2 regions of the Streptomyces sp. NPDC021225 genome follow, and region 1 is predicted to be linked to the other one. Evidence: riboswitches for the same ligand, from Rfam matches in the RefSeq annotation. Region 1 holds a riboswitch; the other holds the start of a gene.

Region 1 (9,726 bases):
TCATGATCGCCAAGGGCTTTGTGCAGCCGGACACCCCGCTGCTGCTCCAGCCCGTGATGCAGGCACTGGCCACTCTGGTCGTCGCGGTCGTGCTGTGGGTGACCGCGAAACGCCGCCGCGCGGCCATCAGCCTCGTTCCCGAACCCGCCGACACGTCCGTCGCCCCCTGACCGCACCCTGGCAAAGCCGGACACCCGAAAGGAAGTCGATCACCGATGTTTCCCGAAGTTCACTTCGTCACCGTCTTCGCCGACGGACCCGGCGGCGGCAACCCGGCGCCGATCGTGGTCGACGCGGCCACGATGACCGACGAGGAGATGCGGGACGTCGCCCGCCGCTCCGGCCACGAGAGCGGCTTCGTCCTGCCCGCGCCGGTCGGCTCCGGCTGCGACCTCGCCCTGCGCTTTTGGGTGCCGAACCATGAGATGTCGATGTGCGGCCACGTCACCGTCGGCGCCCTGTGGCTGCTGGATCGGCTCGGTCGCCTACCCGGCGACGAGGTCCGCGTGTTCACCCCCAGCGGCATCGTCCTCGGCTGGCTCGGCGGCCCGGTCGGGCGGCGCACCGTGGAGATCAGTCAGCCTCTCGGCGCCGTCGAGCCCCTGGCGGACGACCGGGTCGAGTTCCTGCTCGATGTGCTCGGCATCACGCGGGACGACCTCGCCCCGGCGCCGGTGCAAAACGCCAGCACCAGCCGGGTCAAGACCCTGCTGCCGCTCGCCTCCCCCGCTCTTCTGGACGCCCTACGGCCCGACTTCGACCGCGTCGAGGAGGCCTGCACCCTGGTGGACTCCACTGGCCTCTACCCCTACGCGGTGAGTGATCCAGGCCGCCCGGTCTTCGACGCCCGCCAGTTCCCCCGGTCCTCCGGCTACCCCGAGGACGCCGCCACCGGCATCGCCGCCACCGCGCTCGTCACCGGCCTGCTCGCCGCCGACCGCGTCGCCCCGAACGCCGGGGCGGTGCATGTTCGCCAGGGCCGGGCCATGGGCCGCCCCTCCCGCATTGACGTGCGCTTCGCGCGCGACGGTGACGCGGTCACCGGCCTGCGGCTGGGCGGCGCCGTGGCCCTCGCTGACGGCGCTGAGAGGAGCACCCGTTGACCCCCGAGGCACGGCTCGCGGCCCTCGGCCTGACGCTGCCCGAACCACCCCGCCCCCACGGCGACTACCAGCCCGTCGCCGTGCACGGGGGCATCGCCCTGGTCAGCGGGCAACTCTCCCGGGAGGGCGACGGCGTGGTGCGTGGCCCCGTCGGCCCCGCAACCGCGCCGGAGACCCTCGCCCGTGCCGGTCGGGCCTGCACGTTGCGCGCCCTGAGCGCCCTGCGGCATGAACTGGGCGGCCTTCACGCTGTCGAACGGGTCCTGCACCTGCGGGGGTTCGTCAACGCCGAGCCCGCCTTCGAAGAGCACAGCCGCGTCCTCGACACCGTGTCCCGGCTGCTACACGATGTCTTCGGCGAGCGCGGCCGGCACGCCCGCACCGCGGTCGGCGTCTCCAGCCTGCCGAGCAGGGGACTGCTCGAGATCGAGCTGACCTTGGCCGTCGCCAGGAGGAAAGCAAGACCCGCTTGCGCAGGAGACTCTGGGTGACGCTGGGCCCTCTGTGGGTGATCACGAAGAGCCCCGCGAGTCCTCATGTTGGGGCAGCTTTGGGACGAGGCCGCTGGGATCAAGGGGGCCCGCATAGGATCGGCCTGGGCGTTTCTGCCATGACCCTGATGCGATGTCAGATCTTTCGGCGATTCCGGTCCGTCAATCCCCGAGGAGCTTCCTGGCCTCGGCAGGGTCCATCACGTTCGACCATGCCTGTTCCGCGGGGAGCAGGTCCCGGTCGGGGAGGCGTGATTCGGGGAACCAGCCTTCGCGATCGCAGCCGGGGACGATGTCCAGCACGATGCGGACGAGGTCACCGGGGACCGAGCCGGTGATCCGTACTGCGACGTACGCCTCATGTCCTTCCTGGGCGCGGATCTGGATGCCCAGTGTGAAGGTGTCGTACGCGATGGTGTGCTCGGTGTCGTCCTGGAGTGAGGCGCTGGCGAGTTGGGGGATGGCGCTCTCCAGTCGGCGTACGAAACGGGTGCCTTCCTCCAGGCGGTAGCGCAAGTGGTCATCCCGGTCCGGGAGCAGGCCGCCGACGTACGTCTGCGTGGACAGTGGGCGGGAGTGCTGCGCGTTGTAGGCACTGCGGGCGGCCTTCGCATCGGTGGCGAGGGCTGCGTAGAAGTCGTCGGCTGAGCCGTCCTCGCGGATGCCGGCGGCCACGAGCCACGGACATGGTTCGGACTTCCAGACCGCGCCCCGCCATCGTTGGACTTTGACCTTGAACAGGACCTGGTCGTCGATGGCGCCGATGCGTTCGTGCGGTCGCTCTTCGGTGCCGTTGAAATGCTCCTGGGCTTTGTTCAGCGCAGGGTGATCGACCTCGTCCAGTGGTGTCGTGATGGGCGGGACGGGTAAGCACAGGTCCTCGGTCAGGCAGCGCAGAGTGGGGCGCGTTCGATCCACCGGGGTGTTACCTCTCCTCGCCGATCCCACCGAGCCGGTCGATGTCCTCGGCGGAGATGCCCGTCAGCAGCGCGACGCGGGACTTCGTGGTCCCGTCCAGTACGCGCATGGACTCGGCCATGCCTCGTCGGATCTCCTCGCGGCGGTGCTCTATGTACATGCGCACCGCGTCCGCCACCAGGTCTTTCTTTGTCACCCCGAGGAAGTGCGCGCCCTCGGTGATCAGCTGGTCGGTCTCGAGATCCACCTTCAGGGGAGCTGCCGTGCGTGGCTTCGATTCCGCAGACTGCGTCGTCATGTCCGAACCTCCAGTACCCCAGGGTACTCCGGTACCCGTCGGCGGCGCGGTGGCCAGGCCGCCCGGTGTCGTAGGAGGCCCGCGCCGACTTCGTGATCAGCTTTTCGGCGAGGCGCCACGGCCGGCTGCGCTGTCGCCGTGGGGCTGGTCCGCGATTCCCTGGAGAACGGAGTCGATCACGTGGGCTGCCCATTCGGCGTCCATGGGCCGACCGGCGAGGTGGTCGGCGTAGTACGCCCTCCGACAGCGCTCACCGCCTGCTCCAGATGGCGTCCTCGGGGACCTGGCCGGTACTCTGCGCGGCCCGGAGAACCTGTAGGAAGGTCTCGCGCCTGGGCAGCAGGGTCGCGCTTCTGATCGTCTCGAGGGTTCGTGGTCCGGACTCGCGAAGCCGCGGTCGGCGCGGGCAACTACCAATACGGGCTGCCCACGTGAATGCCACGAAGCTCCATGTCAGACGCCCCTCTTGAGGGGATATCCCAGGGACTTTTCAGGGACTTTCATGCCTGTCCCAGGGAGGTTCCCGGGACGTTCCGCCGAGTAAGCAGGGAAGGCCCTGACAGCGCTGAAAGAAACCAACGCGCTGGTCAGGGCCTATTTCCCTAGCACTCGATGACGTTCACCGCGAGCCCGCCCCGCGCCGTCTCCTTGTACTTGACCTTCATATCGGCGCCCGTCTCCTTCATGGTCTTGATGACCTTGTCGAGGGAGACGTGGTGCCGTCCGTCGCCGCGCAGCGCCATGCGGGCCGCCGTGACGGCCTTCACCGAGGCCATGCCGTTGCGCTCGATGCAGGGGATCTGGACGAGGCCGCCCACGGGGTCGCAGGTGAGGCCGAGGTTGTGTTCCATGCCGATCTCGGCGGCGTTCTCGACCTGCTCGGGGGTGCCGCCGAGGACCTCGGCCAGGCCGCCGGCGGCCATGGAGCAGGCGGAGCCGACCTCGCCCTGGCAGCCGACCTCGGCGCCGGAGATGGAGGCGTTCTCCTTGAAGAGCATGCCGATGGCGCCCGCGGCGAGGAGGAAGCGGACGATGCCGTCGTCGTGGGAGTCAGGGTTCGAGCCGGGGACGAAGTTGGCGTAGTAGTGGAGGACGGCGGGGATGATGCCGGCCGCGCCGTTGGTGGGGGCGGTGACCACGCGGCCGCCCGCGGCGTTCTCCTCGTTGACGGCCATGGCGTAGAGGGTCACCCACTCCATGGCGTGGGTCGCCGGGTCGCCCTCGGCGCGCAGCGCGCGGGCGGCGGTGGCGGCGCGGCGGCGGACCTTGAGGCCGCCGGGGAGGATGCCCTCGCGGGACAGGCCCCGCTCGACGCAGCTTCGCATGACGCGCCAGATCTCCAGCAGGCCCGCGCGGATCTCCGCCTCGGTGCGCCAGGCCTTCTCGTTCTCCAGCATCAGGGCGGAGATGGACAGGCCGGTCTCGCGGGACAGGCGCAGCAGCTCGTCGCCGGTGCGGAAGGGGTACTTCAGCGCGGTGTCGTCGAGCTTGATGCGGTCCGCGCCGACCGCGTCCTCGTCCACGACGAAGCCGCCGCCGACGGAGTAGTAGGTCTTCTCCAGGAGGGGTCGGCCGTCGGCGTCGTACGCGAACAGGGTCATGCCGTTGGCGTGGTACGGCAGCGAGCGGCGGCGGTGCAGCACCAGCTCGGCGGACTCGTCGAAGTCGATCTCGTGCTCGGTGCCGATCTCCGCGTCGAGCAGCCGCAGCCGCTTGGTGGTGCGGATGCGGTCCACCTCGTCGTCGGCGGTCTCGACGTCCACGGTGCGCGGGGAGTGGCCCTCCAGGCCGAGGAGGACGGCCTTGGGCGTGCCGTGGCCGTGGCCGGTGGCGCCGAGGGAGCCGAAGAGTTCGGCGCGTACGGCGACGGTGTGGGCCAGCAGGCCGTCGTTCTTCAGCCGGCGGACGAACATCCTCGCGGCGCGCATGGGGCCGACCGTGTGGGAACTGGACGGGCCGATGCCGATCGAGAAGAGGTCGAAGACGGAGATGGCCACCGGTGAACTCCTTGCGTCTGCACGGCGGGTGCGTGCGTGGTGGTGCGGGGTGTGTGGGGGCGCGGGGGTGGTGCGCCCCCACACACCTTGCGGGCCCGATTACTTCTTCAGGTCCGGGTACAGAGGGTGCTTGTCGGCGAGCGCGGTGACGCGCGCCTTCAGCCCCTCCGCGTCGTAGGACGGCTGGAGCGCCGCGGCGATGATGTCGGCGACCTCGCGGAAGTCGTCGGCGGTGAAGCCGCGGGTGGCCAGCGCCGGGGTGCCGATGCGCAGGCCGGAGGTGACCATCGGGGGGCGCGGGTCGTTCGGGATGGCGTTCCGGTTGACCGTGATGCCGATCTCGTGCAGCCGGTCCTCGGCCTGCCGGCCGTCCAGCTCCGAGTCGCGCAGGTCGACCAGGACGAGGTGGACCTCGGTGCCGCCGGACAGCACGGAGACCCCGGCCTTGGCCACGTCGGGCTGGGTGAGCCGCTCGGCCAGGAGCCGCGCGCCTTCGAGGGTGCGCTGCTGGCGCTCCTTGAACTCCTCGCCCGCCGCGATCTTGAAGGCCACGGCCTTCGCCGCGACCACATGCTCGAGCGGGCCGCCCTGCTGACCGGGGAAGACCGCGGAGTTGATCTTCTTGGCCAGCTCGGCGGTGGACAGGATCACCCCGCCGCGCGGGCCGCCGAGGGTCTTGTGGGTGGTGGTGGTCACCACATGGGCGTGCGGCACCGGGGAGGGGTGCAGTCCGGCCGCCACCAGGCCCGCGAAGTGGGCCATGTCCACCATCAGGTACGCGCCGACCTCGTCCGCGATCCGGCGGAAGGCGGCGAAGTCCAGCTGGCGCGGGTACGCGGACCAGCCCGCGATCACCAGCTTGGGGCGGTGCTCCTTGGCCAGCCGCTCGACCTCGTCCATGTCGACCAGGCCGGTCTCGGCGTCCACGTGGTAGGGCACCACGTTGTAGAGCTTGCCGGAGAAGTTGATCTTCATCCCGTGGGTGAGGTGACCACCGTGCGCCAGGTTCAGGCCCAGGATGGTGTCACCGGGGGAGAGCAGTGCGAACATCGCGGCCGCGTTGGCCTGCGCGCCGGAGTGCGGCTGCACGTTGGCGTGCTCGGCGCCGAACAGCGCCTTGACGCGGTCGATGGCGATCTGCTCGACCACGTCGACGTGCTCACAGCCGCCGTAGTAGCGGCGGCCCGGGTAGCCCTCGGCGTACTTGTTGGTCAGGACCGAGCCCTGGGCCTCCATGACCGCGACCGGAGCGAAGTTCTCCGAGGCGATCATCTCCAGGGTGGACTGCTGGCGGTGGAGTTCGGCGTCGACCGCGGCGGCTACGTCCGGGTCGAGCTCGTGCAGGGAGCTGTTGAGAAGCGACATCAGGGTCCCGATCGAAGGAGGGGGTCAGTTTTCGGTGAAGGAGGAGTAAGCGTCGGCGGAGAGCAGCTCGTCCGGCTCGTCCGTCACCTTCACCTTGAACAGCCAGCCGCCCTCGAAGGGGGCGGAATTCACCAGCGCCGGGTCGTTCACCACGTCCTCGTTGACCTCGGTGACCTCGCCGGAGACCGGCGCGTAGAGATCGCTGACGGATTTCGTGGACTCCAGCTCGCCGCAGGTCTCGCCCGCGGTGACCGTCGTGCCGACCTCAGGGAGCTGGACGAAGACGACGTCGCCGAGCGAGTTGGCCGCGAACTCGGTGATGCCGACCGTCGACACACCGTCCGCGTCGGCGGCCGACAGCCACTCGTGCTCCTTGCTGTAACGCAGCTGCTGGGGGTTGTTCATAGTCCGATTCTCCTGGATACGGGGGAGTGCTTGGGAAACGGGTCTTGCCTGGTGGGACAGGCGGTAGGAGCGGCGGCGGCCGCGACGGGCGCTCAGCGCCGCTTGTAGAAGGGGAGGGCCACGACCTCGTACGGCTCATGGGTGCCCCGGATGTCCACCGACACCCCCGCCGTGCCCGGCGCGGCGTGCCCGGCGTCCACATACGCCATCGCGATCGGCTTCCCGAGGGTGGGCGAGGGCGCGCCCGAGGTGACCTCGCCGATCACCGTGCCGTCCGCGCCGACGACCGCGTACCCCGCGCGCGGGACCCGGCGGCCCGCCGCGACCAGGCCGACCAGCGCCCGCGGCGGGGCGGTCTCGGCCTGCCGCGCCGCCGTCTCCAGGGCCGCGCGCCCGGTGAAGTCACCGGGCTTGCCGAACTTCACCACCCGGCCGAGCCCCGCGTCGAACGGCGTGGTCCCGCGGGTCAGCTCATGCCCGTACAGCGGCATCCCGGCCTCCAGGCGCAGCGTGTCCCGGCAGGAAAGACCGCACGGGATCAGCCCGGCCGGGGCGCCCGCCTCGGTCAGCGCCTGCCACAGCCGCTCGGCGTCCTTCGGCGAGACGAACAGCTCGAAGCCGTCCTCGCCGGTGTAGCCGGTGCGGGCGATCAGCGCCGGGACGCCCGCGACCGTGCCCGGCAGGCCCGCGTAGTACTTGAGGCCGTCCAGGTCGGCGTCGGTCAGGCCGCTCAGGATCGTGGCCGAGGCCGGCCCCTGGACGGCGATCAGCGCATAGGCGTCACGGTCGTCCCGCACGGCCGCGTCCAGGCCCGCGGCGCGCTCGGTCAGCGCGTCCAGCACCACCTGGGCGTTCGAGGCGTTGGCGACCACCAGGAACTCCTGGTCACCGAGGCGGTAGACGATCAGGTCGTCCAGGATGCCGCCCTCGGCGTCGCAGATCATGGTGTAGCGGGCCCGGCCGATGGCGAGCGCCGACAGATGGCCCACCAGCGCCCGGTCCAGGGCGGCGGCGGCCTGTGGCCCGGTGAGTGTGATCTCGCCCATATGGGAGAGGTCGAAGAGTCCGGCGCGGGTGCGCACCGCGGTGTGCTCGTCGCGCTCGCTTCCGTAGCGCAGCGGCATCTCCCAGCCGGCGAAGTCGGTCATGGTGGCGCCGAGCGCGCGGTGCGTCGCGTCCAGCGCGGTACGGCGGGGGCCGGACGAGGCGGACGGGGGAGACGAGGGGGACGGGGCGTCGGTCATGGGGCTGGCTCCAGGGCGGGACGGCGACGAGGACGACGAGGACGAGTCCTCCCCATCTGTCATCGGAACCTGAGAGGTTCGCCGTGACCCCTTCTCCCGGCCGGCGTCGGAGACGTCGTCGCGGAGAGCGGTCCGGCTTGCACCGTGGGTGGAGCCACGCCAGCGGCTCGCTTTTCAGATCTGCCTCGCCCGCGCGGTATCGGGGCCTGAGAGATTCAAGGGAGGACTTGCTCCTTCGGCGCCCCGGACGGCCGGCACTGCTGCCGGTGGCCGAGGACTCTCCCGCGCGGATTCAAGCGGCCGGTATGGAGTTGCGCGCAACATCATCGCACGTACGCCCGAGAAGGGAAGACCCGCTCGCCCCGCGCCGCCGCTCACCCCGATTCACAAGGCATGAAAGTCCGGCCCACAGGAAGACCACCTTGAAGGACATTACCTTTTCTTGACACTCTTCGGTGACGAGCCGCAGTGACCGACCTAGGAGGACGATCACGGTGCAGGGGCAGGGTACGTACGGGACGACATGTGGGCCCCTGCCGGTGACGCAGGGCGCGGCGCCAACCGGGGGCGTGATCAGACCGGGGCGCCGGGCGGCGGTGCACGACCTGCGCGGCGGCGGCAGCGACGGCGACGGCGGCGGCGGTGACGGCGACGGCGGCGGCGCGGCCGGGCCCGGGCCCGGACCCGGCCGCGGGTCCAGACCCGGACTCGGCGCGCGCGAGCTGCGCTACCGCACCGGGGACATGGTGGTCGCCTCCGGCCTGCCCGGCAGCGGCAAGAGCACCATGATCGGCCAGGCCGTGCCCGGCCTCGACCAGTCCGGCGGCCCGGTGCTGCGGGTGGACTCACAGGACGCCCGCGAGCGCTGGGAGCGGCGGCTGCCCCGCTGGCTGCCGTACGCCCTCTACCGCCCGCTGGTGCGCTGCGCCCACTACGCCGGGCTGCGCCGGGCGCTGCGCTCGGGCGCCAGCGTCGTGGTGCACGACTGCGGCACCCTCTCCTGGGTGCGCCGCTGGCTGGCCCGCGACGCCCGGCGCACCGGCCGCCGGCTGCACATGGTGCTGCTGGACGTGGATGCCGCGGTGGCCCTGGAGGGGCAGGCCGCGCGCGGCCGTGCGGTCTCTCGCTACGCCTTCGGACGGCACCGCCGCGCGGTGGGCCGGCTGGTCGTCGCCGCCGAGGGCGGGCGGCCGCCCGAAGGCTGCGCGTCGGTGGCGGTGCTGGACCGCACGGCCGCGAGCGCACTGCGCCGGATCGGCTTCGAGTGACGCGCGGCGGGGCAGGGGGAGACGGCCTTCATCAACCCTGGTCGGAGGCTGCGTCCACCGGGCGCGGCAGCGGCATGGGGGCGACGGCGTCGTCGGTCGCCTCGGCGGCGGACAGCGGGGTGGCGGCGGTGGTGAAGGGCTTCGGCGCGGCGGGCTTCGCCGCGGGCTTCTGACCGGGCCTCATGGCGCCGGGCTGGTTGGCGTTCTGGTTCGGGGCGCTGGGCTTCGCGCTCGGCTTCTGGGCACCGGGCTTCTGGGCACCCTGCTGGTCCTGGGCGCCCGGCTTCTCGGTGCCCGGCTTCTCGGCGGCTCCCGGCTTCTCGGTACCGGGCTTCTCCGCGGCGCCGGGCTTCTCGGTACCGGGCTTCTCCGGGTTCGGCTTCGGGGCGGGCGTCCGGGCGGCGAGGGCGGACGCCTCCACGGCGACGGTCGACGCCTCGTCCGGGAGCGGCAGCATCGGGGGCGTCATCGGGAGGTCCATCCCGGGGAGCGGGCCGATGAGGGCGTTGAGCAGCTCCAGGATGGCGTCGCCGATACGGGGGAGCGCCGCGGCGGCCGCGTCCGCGTCGCCCGCGGCGACGGCGTCCAGCAGGTCGTCGATCGCCCGCTGGAGCTCGTCCAGCGGGTCCGTCGAGAC
Region 2 (9,726 bases), on a different contig from region 1:
CTGGTCCGCATCCTCGACGAGCTGGACAACCGCACCCAGCGGCTCCAGGAGGAGAAGCAGCGGCTGGAGAACCAGCGGAACGACCTGGAGAACAGTTCGGACCAGGCCGAGGAGGCCCGTAAGCAGACGGCCCAGAAGGAGCGGCAGCTCGGGGTGCTCGCGGGCACGGTCGCCGCTGAGGGTCCGGGCATCACCATGAAGATCGACGCGTCGAAGGGCACCGTGGAGTCGGACATGCTGCTCGACGCGGTCCAGGAACTGCGCGCCGCCGGGGCCGAGGCCATTCAGATCGGCGAGGTGCGGGTGGTCGCGAGCACGTACTTCGCGGACGTCGGCGGCGCGGTGGAAATCGATGGACGGAAAGTGACACAGCCGTACGTGATCAAGGTCATCGGCAAGCCGGAGGACTTGGAGCCGGCCCTGAACATTCCGGGCGGAGTGGTGCAGAGCCTGGAGAAGGAGCAGGCCACCGTGTCCATCGAGCGCTCGAAGAAGATCGTCGTCGACGCCTTGCGGTCGGCGAAGCGGCCTGACTACGCTCGGTCGTCGTCGCGGTGAGGCGGTTCGGTATGGGAGTCTCGCGGCGGGACAATGAGGCCGCGGGGGGTCGGCGCACCGGAAGAGTGGCGCGTGATGGAAACTGTCTGGTGGTCACGGACGTTGTGATGGTGTCCGGACCGTCTGGTGTGTGCATCGAGGGTTTGCCCTGCCCCACGGGCGGGTCTGTTTCAGTCAAGGGGAATCGCCCGTGAAGTTGTTCGGGAAGTTGTTCGGCAAGAGCGCACGCCAGGACGGCGGCAGCAGCACTGCCCGCCACCGTGCCCCGCGTGCCGCGGAGGAGAGCGGGGTGAGCGAGGAGCGTCCGCTGTTCCGGGACGGTGGAGGCATTCCGGGTGGTCAGGGCGCGTCTTCTGTTGACCCTTCCGCGTCCGGACGCATAGGTTTCGGGGAGCCATCGACCGCGAACACGGGCGGAGGGGTCGGCTTGCAGGTATGCACGAGGTGCGGCCATCAGAACGCCGTGGCCAGCCGGTTCTGCTCCAACTGCGGTGCGCCGCTGCGGGGCCAGGCGCCGTCCGAGCGTGCCTCGGAGACCACCTCCACCATCTCGATCTCCGGGCTGGAGGCGTACGACTCCGAGGTGACCGGGCAGACTCCGCTGCCCTCGCTCTCGCCGGAGGCCCAGGCCGCTGTCGAGGCGCTGCCCCCGGGGTCGGCGCTGCTGGTGGTCCGCCGCGGGCCCAACTCGGGCAGCCGCTTCCTGCTGGACAGCGATGTGACCACGGCCGGGCGTCATCCGCAGAGCGACATCTTCCTGGACGACGTGACGGTTTCGCGCCGCCATGTGGAGTTCCGGCGCGGCCAGGACGGCTCCTTCACGGTCGCCGACGTCGGCAGCCTGAACGGGACGTATGTCAACCGCGAGCCGATCGACTCGGCCATTCTCAACAATGGTGACGAGGTCCAGATCGGCAAGTACCGGATGGTCTTCTACCCGAGTCTGCGGGGCTTCGGCATCTGACCCGTCAGGGGAGGTCCATGCTTCAGACACCGTCGGGCGGTGCCGACACCGGCACCGCCCCCACGGGCAGCCGGTCGATGAGCATCGGCACCGTGCTGAATCTGCTGCGGGACGAATTCCCCGAGGTCACCGTCTCCAAGATCCGTTTCCTGGAGGCCGAGGGCCTGGTCGAGCCGCGGCGCACGCCCTCCGGCTATCGCAAATTCAGTCCGGAGGACGTGGCGCGGCTCGGCCATGTCCTGCGGATGCAGCGTGACCACTATTTGCCACTGAAGGTCATTCGGGAGCATCTCGACGCCCTGGAGCGCGGCGAGCGGCCACAGCTGCCCGTCGCGGCCTCCGGCTCCCGGCTGCCCGCCTCGGTCGAGGAGGGCCCGGAGAGGGGCGTGGAGCGCCCCACGGCCGCCCGCGTGGGCCGGGCCGAGCTGCTGGCCGCGGCCGGGATCGACGAGGGGAGACTGGCCGAGTGGGAGTCGTTCGGGCTGATCGGGCCGGGAGCGGACGGCGGATACGACATCGAGGCGGTGACGGTCGCCAGGCTCGTCGCGGACCTGGGTCGTTTCGGTCTGGAACCACGTCATTTGCGGATCATGAAAGCCGCCGCGGAGCGCGAGGCGGGGCTGGTCGAGCAGGTGGTGGCGCCCCTGCGACAACACCGAAATCCGCAGACCAGAGCGCATGCGGAGGCCAGCGCCCGGGAGCTGGCCGAGCTGTCCGTGCGGCTTCACGCGGCCTTTGTCCAGTCCGCTCTGCGGGCCGGTTCGCGGTGACCGGCGCGGTCCCGACTATCCAAACCGGCCGGGCACGTCCTAGGGTTGCTGTGTGAACGAGCTCGACGTCGTGGGTGTCCGGGTGGAGATGCCCTCCAACCAACCGATCGTGCTCCTGCGCGAGGTAGGAGGCGACCGCTACCTCCCCATTTGGATCGGACCGGGGGAGGCGACGGCGATTGCCTTCGCCCAGCAGGGCATGGCTCCGGCGCGCCCGCTGACCCACGACCTCTTCAAGGACGTGCTCGACGCGGTCGGCCAGCAGCTCACGGAGGTCCGGATCACGGATCTGCGCGAGGGAGTCTTCTACGCGGAGCTGGTGTTCGCCAGCGGCGTGGAGGTCAGCGCCCGGCCGTCCGACGCCATAGCGCTGGCGCTGCGCACCGGCACGCCGATCTACGGCAGTGACGGGGTGCTGGACGACGCGGGGATCGCCATCCCGGACGAGCAGGAGGACGAGGTGGAGAAGTTCCGCGAGTTCCTCGACCAGATCTCGCCCGAGGACTTCGGCACCAGCAGTCAGTGAGCCGTCGGAGGCGCTGAGGCCGAGTGCGGCCGCCGAGCCGGCAGTGGCCGGTAAGCGGCGGGCATTGAGCTGTCCGCCGATCTTCGCCAGCGCATTCGAGTAGCCTTTCCCGCAAGAGGGGCACGGGAAACCACCCGTAGGGTGATTATCACTCGGCGTGCCGAGTGTGGCGATCGTTGACGCACCCCGGGTGACTGCCTACCGTCGAGATGGCAGGTCGAGGACGGAGGTCGGCGTGAGAAGCAGCGGCGACGGCACGGCGGCAGGCGGTCCGTATGCGCTCCAGGGGAGCGCACCGGCCGAACCGGCACTGAAGGCTCGGGTGGCGGCACAGGCCGCACCGCCGCGCGAAGGCGCCGTGGCGAAGCCCGAGAAGGTGGGGTATCGCGGTCCGACCGCGTGCGCTGCCGCGGGCATCACCTACCGCCAGCTGGACTACTGGGCGCGCACCGGGCTCGTGGAGCCCAGCGTGCGGCCCGCCTACGGCTCGGGCAGCCAGCGGCTCTACAGCTTCCGGGACGTCGTCGTCCTCAAGATCGTCAAGCGGTTGCTGGACACCGGCGTGTCCCTCCAGAACATCAGGGCCGCCGTTCAGCACCTGCGCTCGCGCGGCCTGGACGACCTCGCCCAGATGACGCTGATGAGCGACGGCGCGACGGTATATGAGTGCACCTCGCCCGACGAGGTGGTCGACCTCCTCCAGGGCGGCCAGGGCGTCTTCGGGATCGCCGTGGGCGTGGTGTGGCGGGACGTGGAGAGCGCGCTCGCCCAGCTGCACGGCGAGCGGGTGGACACCGGCGAGACGCTGGTGGGCCACAACCCCACCGACGAACTGGCGCGGCGCCGCAACCGCGCGGGCTGAGACCGTCCGGCCCGGGCCGCGCGCCCGGGCCGCGAGTGTCAGTGGCATGCGGCAGCATCGGTAGGTGTGAGGGGTGCGCCGACCATTCTGCATCTGGACATGGATGCCTTTTACGCCGCGGCGGAGCAGGCGGCCAAGCCCAGCCTGCGCGGCAAGCCGGTGATCGTCGGCGGCCTCGGGCCGCGCGGCGTGGTGGCCACGGCCTCCTATGAGGCGCGGGTGTTCGGGGTCCACTCGGCCATGGCGATGGCCCAGGCCCGCCGCCTCTGTCCGAACGCGGCGTATCTCACCCCCCGCTTCTCCCTGTACCGCCAGGTGAGTGACACCGTCATGGGCCTGCTGGGCGCGCTGTCCCCGCTGGTCGAGCCGCTGAGCCTGGACGAGGCGTTCGTGGATCTGGAGGCGGGCGGTGTTCCGGCCACCTCCGCGGCGGCGCGGGCCGTGGGGGAGCGGCTGCGGGCGGACATAGCGGCGGCGACCGGGCTGACCGGCTCGGTGGGCCTGGCCGGGTCCAAGATGCTCGCCAAGATCGCCTCCGAGCAGGCCAAGCCCGATGGACTGACGCTCATCCAGCCGGGGACCGAGCGGGAGCTGCTGGGGCCGATGCCGGTGCGGACCCTCCCCGGGGTGGGTCCGGCCACCGGGGAGGCGCTGCGCCGGGCCGGGATCCACACGGTCGCCGAGACCCGGGAGGCGGGGGAGGAGGAGCTGGTGCGGCTGCTGGGCAAGGCCCATGGCGCGTCGCTGTACGGCATGGCCTGGGGGCGGGACGACCGGCCGGTGGTCGCCGAGCGGGACGCCAAGTCCGTATCGGTGGAGGACACCTTCGACGTCGACCTCACCGACCGCACGCGGGTGCAGGTGGAGGTGGCGCGGCTCGCCGACCGGTGTGTGCGGCGGCTGCGCGGGGCCGGCCGCTCGGGGCGCACGGTCGTGCTCAAGGTGCGGCGTTACGACTTCTCCACGCTGACCCGGTCCGAGACGCTGCGCGGGCCGACGGATGACCCCACGGTGGTGCGGGAGGCTGCGGCGCGGCTGCTGGAGGGCGTGGACACCACGGCGGGGGTGCGGCTGCTGGGAGTGGGCGTGAGCGGTCTGGCGGACTACACCCAGGAGGATCTGTTCGCCCAGGCCGCGCAGGCCGCCCACGAGGCACAGGAGGACGCGGAGGGGGCGCGGGAGGCCGGAGGGACACCCGAGCCCGCCCCGGCGGTCCTGGAGGGGAGCGACGAGCCCGACGACACCGCCAGGCCGCGCCGCTGGCTGCCCGGCCTCGATGTGCGACACGCCGAGTACGGGGCGGGGTGGGTGCAGGGCAGCGGGGTCGGCCGGGTGACCGTGCGGTTCGAGGAGCCCTGGTCGCGGCCGGGCCGGGTGCGGACGTTCGCGGTCGACGACCCGGCGTTGGAGCCGGGCGAGCCGCTGCCGCTGATCCGGCCCGCCGTGAGCGACGCCCCCGAGGCCGACCCGGCCGAAAGCCAGGTCCAGGGCCAGGGCCCGGGCCGGGGTCAGCCGCTCACGTCGAGACCGTAGTGGTGGTAGAGCTGCAACTCCTGCTCGGGCGACAGATGGCGGCCGACTCCGAAGTCCGGCGCGTCCTTGATCAGCGCCCGCTCGTACGGCACCCGCAGCGTGTCGTCGACGATCTCGCTCGGTTCGAGTGGCACGAACACGTCCCGGCTGAACAGCCCGGTGCGTACCGCGGCCCACTCCGGCTCGCCGGTCGCGTCGTCGAGGTAGACCTCGTCCACGGTGCCGATCTTCGCGCCGTCGCGGTCCAAGGCCTTCCGGCCGATGAGGGTCCGCGGATCGATGTCGGTCTGCACACTCTCTCCCATAGGTGACTGTTTCATCGTCAATGCCGTGATATCTAAGAAAAGCCACAATTCCGTGCCCGTCCACTCGAGCGCTCGCCCAAAACCCCTGGCGGCAGGCTCGCTGGTAGGCTGACGGTGGCTGCAGACCCCGTGCGGGAGAGCTCTTCGACGATGTCGTCGGAGGCGCCGAAGGAGCAAATCCTCCCCGGAAACTCTCAGGCACACGTACCGTGCGGGTGAGGTCACTCTGGAAAGCAGGGTGGGCCACGGGCGAGTACAGCACCGGAACCCCTCCTCACCGACGGTGAAAGCCGGATCGCCGCCCGCGAACCGGTGAAGCTCTCAGGTTGAGATGACAGAGGGGGAGGCCGTTCGGGCACCCCGCGCCGTGGTGCCCCTCGTCGGTCGTACAGACCAGGAGGCCTCGCAGATGACTGCCAACCGCACCTCGCTGACCGAGCTGGAACGCGGTACTCCGTTTGAGCAGCGCCATATCGGACCCGACGCCGAGGCCCAGGCCAAGATGCTCGCGCAGGTCGGCTTCGGCTCGCTCGACGAGCTCACCCAGGCCGCCGTGCCGGACGTCATCAAGAGCGCCGAGGGGCTGGGGCTGCCCCCGGCCCGCACCGAGGCCGAGGTGCTGGCCGAGCTGCGCGGTCTGGCCGAGCGCAACCAGCTGCTCGCCCCGATGATCGGCCTCGGCTACTACGGCACGTTCACCCCGCCGGTGATCCTGCGCAATGTGCTGGAGAGCCCCGCCTGGTACACCGCGTACACGCCCTACCAGCCGGAGATCTCCCAGGGCCGGCTGGAGGCGCTGCTCAACTTCCAGACCGTCGTCGCGGACCTCACCGGGCTGCCCACGGCCGGCGCCTCGCTGCTGGACGAGGCCACCGCCGCCGCCGAGGCCATGGCGCTGTCGCGGCGGGTGGGCAAGGTCAAGCAGGGCGTGTTCCTGATCGACGCCGACACTCTGCCGCAGACCGTCGCGGTCATCCGGACCCGCGCCGAGCCCACCGGCGTCGAGGTGGTCGTCGCCGACCTCTCGGCGGGCATACCGGCCGAGGTGGCCGAGCGCGGGGTGTTCGGCGTGCTGCTCCAGTACCCGGGCGCCTCCGGCGCCGTGCGCGACCCGCGCCCGGTCATCGAGCGGGCCCATGAGCTCGGCGCCGTGGTCACCGTCGCCGCCGATCTGCTCGCCCTCACCCTCCTCACCTCGCCCGGCGAGCTGGGCGCCGACATCGCGGTCGGCAACAGCCAGCGGTTCGGGGTGCCGATGGGCTTCGGCGGCCCGCACGCCGGGTTCATGGCCGTCCGCGAGGTCTACGCCCGCAGCCTGCCCGGCCGCCTGGTCGGCGTCTCCGTCGACGCCGACGGCGACAAGGCGTACCGCCTGGCCCTTCAGACCCGCGAGCAGCACATCCGCCGCGAGAAGGCCACCAGCAACATCTGCACCGCCCAGGTCCTGCTCGCCGTGATGGCCGGCATGTACGCCGTCTACCACGGCCCGGAAGGGCTTTCGACCATCGCCCGGCGCACCCACCGCTACGCGGCCGTGCTCGCCGAGGGGCTGCGGGCCGGGGGCGTCGAGACCGTGCACGGCGCGTTCTTCGACACCCTGACCGCGTATGTCCCGGGCCGGGCCGCCGAGGTCGTCACCGCGGCCCGCGAGGCCGGGGTCAACCTGCGCCTGACCGACGCCGACCATGTGGGCATCGCCTGCGACGAGACCACCGGGCGCGCCCAGCTCGCCGCCGTCTGGTCGGCCTTCGGCGTGGACGGCGGCCTGCCCGCCATCGACGAGCTCGACGCCGCCGCGGCCGACGCGCTCCCCGCCGAACTGCTGCGCACCGACACGTATCTGACCCACCCGGTCTTCCACAAGTACCGCTCCGAGACCGCGATGCTGCGCTATCTGCGGCGCCTGGCCGACCGCGACTACGCGCTGGACCGGGGCATGATCCCGCTCGGCTCCTGCACCATGAAGCTCAACGCCACCACGGAGATGGAGCCGGTCACCTGGCCGGAGTTCGGCGCGCTGCATCCGTTCGCGCCGGTCGAGCAGGCCCAGGGCTATCTGACGCTGATCCGCGAGCTGGAGGAGCGGCTGGCCGAGGTCACCGGCTACGACCAGGTCTCCCTCCAGCCGAACGCCGGGTCGCAGGGCGAGCTGGCCGGGCTGCTGGCCGTGCGCGCCTACCACCGCGCCAACGGCGAGGAGCGGCGCACCGTCTGCCTCATCCCGTCCTCCGCGCACGGCACCAACGCCGCCAGCGCGGTGATGGCGGGCATGAAGGTCGTCGTGGTCAGGACCGGCGAGGACGGCGAGGTGGACGCCGACGACCTGCGCGCCAAGATCGAGCAGTACGGCGACGAACTGGCCGTCCTGATGGTCACCTACCCCTCCACCCACGGCGTGTTCGAGGAGCACATCAGCGAGATCTGCGCGGCCGTGCACGACGCGGGCGGCCAGGTCTATGTGGACGGCGCGAACCTCAACGCGCTGGTGGGGCTGGCCCGGCCGGGCAGGTTCGGCGGTGATGTCTCCCATCTGAACCTGCACAAGACCTTCTGCATCCCGCACGGCGGCGGCGGTCCCGGCGTGGGCCCTGTCGCGGTGCGCGAACACCTCGCGCCGTACCTCCCCAACCACCCGCTCCAGCCGGCGGCGGGCCCGGCGACCGGCGTGGGGCCGGTCGCGGCCGCGCCCTGGGGCTCGGCGGGCATCCTGCCCATCTCCTGGGCGTACGTCCGGCTGATGGGCGCCGAGGGGCTGCGCCGGGCCACCCAGGTGGCGGTGCTCGGCGCCAACTACGTCGCCAAGCGCCTGGAGCCGCACTACCCGGTGCTCTACACCGGCCCCGGGGGTCTCGTCGCCCACGAGTGCATCATCGATCTGCGGCCGCTGACCAAGGCGACCGGCGTGAGCGTCGACGATGTGGCCAAGCGGCTGGTCGACTACGGGTTCCACGCGCCCACGATGTCGTTCCCGGTGGCCGGCACGCTGATGATCGAGCCGACGGAGAGCGAGGACCTGGCGGAGCTGGACCGGTTCTGCGAGGCGATGATCGCCATCCGGGCGGAGATCGAGAAGGTGGGCTCGGGGGAGTGGCCCAAGGACGACAACCCGCTGCGGAACGCCCCGCACACGGCGGCCGCGCTGAGCGGGGAGTGGGAGCACCCCTACACCCGCGCGGAGGCGGCGTTCCCGGCCGGGGTGTCGGCGGCGGACAAGTACTGGCCGCCGGTGCGGCGCATCGACGGCGCCTTCGGGGACCGCAACCTGGTCTGCTCCTGCCCGCCGCTGGAGTCGTACGAGAGCTGACCCGCCGGGCGCGGTCGGGTACGGGGCCGGTGCGGCGGACACGCCGGCCGGCCCCTGATGGAGCGCGGGCCCGGTCGGAGCGCCGGGCCGTGGTGGTCAGACCGCGAGGGTCAGACCGCGATGGTCAGGCCGCGGTGGCGACGCGCTCGGCGCCCAGCGGCCGGCGCGGGGCGATGATCTGTCCGTCCGGCAGCAGCTCGCCGGTGTCCTCGAAGAGCAGGACGCCATTGCACAGCAGGCTCCAGCCCTGCTCGGGGTGGTGCGCCACGAGGTGGGCGGCCTCCCGGTCGGCGGAGTCGGCTGACGGGCACGCGGGCTGATGCTGGCACATGGAAGAGATCTCTCGCTGCGATGTGGAAAGTGTCCTGTGGCTTGCTGCGGCAGTCATGGCCGCCCCCCGTTGGTCAGTCGGTCGGATGCTCCAAGTGTTGCCCTACGGGCCGGTTTCCGCAGGGATTTCACGGCACCGGTACTCGCTTGATAATGACGCATCACACGAGTGGACGGTTCATCCTGACGGGACTGTTACGAGCCCGCAGCGGAGCGCCCCGTGATCCTCGGATCACGGGGCGCTCGGGCGCGGGGCGGCGGCGGGCGCCGCGGGCCGTCAGGCCGACGAGCCGAGCAGCGGCGTCCGCGTCAGCCGGAGCGTGAGCACCGGCAGCAGATCCGCCGCGCGGTACGCGCGGTGGGCGGCGATGCCCGGCGGGGCGGGGGTCAGCGGCACCAGCAGGTCTTCCGCGGCGAGGTGGCCTTCGGAGGCGTCGGCGGTCGGGTCGCCGCGCAGCCACAGCGTCAGCATGTACAGCTCCGGGATGGACAGCAGCCTGGGCTGATGGACCGAGGACAGCGACTCGGCCTGGCTCAGCGCCAGTTCGGCCGACGACACGTACGGGCCTTCGGA

The links. A riboswitch is a leader RNA that binds a small molecule or an ion and turns the genes downstream of it on or off. The one in region 1 is predicted to bind glycine.
Region 2: it holds a riboswitch for glycine, as region 1 does, so the genes downstream of both, gcvP (aminomethyl-transferring glycine dehydrogenase) here and gcvT (glycine cleavage system aminomethyltransferase GcvT) in region 1, are expected to answer to the same signal.

The regions. Positions count from the first base shown of each region.
Region 1 is NZ_JBIRPV010000002.1:1,166,502-1,176,227, forward strand. It holds gene ACH4S9_RS13280 (APC family permease) at 1-170, shown strand, start outside; gene ACH4S9_RS13285 (PhzF family phenazine biosynthesis protein) at 216-1,103, shown strand; gene ACH4S9_RS13290 (RidA family protein) at 1,100-1,594, shown strand; gene ACH4S9_RS13295 (hypothetical protein) at 1,757-2,512, opposite strand; gene ACH4S9_RS13300 (hypothetical protein) at 2,520-2,810, opposite strand; gene ACH4S9_RS13305 (L-serine ammonia-lyase) at 3,413-4,807, opposite strand; gene glyA (serine hydroxymethyltransferase) at 4,907-6,172, opposite strand; gene gcvH (glycine cleavage system protein GcvH) at 6,197-6,577, opposite strand; gene gcvT (glycine cleavage system aminomethyltransferase GcvT) at 6,670-7,821, opposite strand; glycine riboswitch at 8,006-8,116, opposite strand; gene ACH4S9_RS13325 (AAA family ATPase) at 8,310-9,089, shown strand; gene ACH4S9_RS13330 (hypothetical protein) at 9,121-9,726, opposite strand, start outside.
Region 2 is NZ_JBIRPV010000004.1:5,289-15,014, forward strand. It holds gene ACH4S9_RS18625 (DUF881 domain-containing protein) at 1-558, shown strand, start outside; gene ACH4S9_RS18630 (FHA domain-containing protein) at 689-1,522, shown strand; gene ACH4S9_RS18635 (MerR family transcriptional regulator) at 1,540-2,292, shown strand; gene ACH4S9_RS18640 (bifunctional nuclease family protein) at 2,345-2,818, shown strand; gene ACH4S9_RS18645 (MerR family transcriptional regulator) at 3,054-3,680, shown strand; gene ACH4S9_RS18650 (DNA polymerase IV) at 3,747-5,213, shown strand; gene ACH4S9_RS18655 (PRC-barrel domain-containing protein) at 5,189-5,518, opposite strand; glycine riboswitch at 5,641-5,738, shown strand; gene gcvP (aminomethyl-transferring glycine dehydrogenase) at 5,928-8,822, shown strand; gene ACH4S9_RS18665 (DUF5999 family protein) at 8,947-9,153, opposite strand; gene ACH4S9_RS18670 (hypothetical protein) at 9,430-9,726, opposite strand, start outside.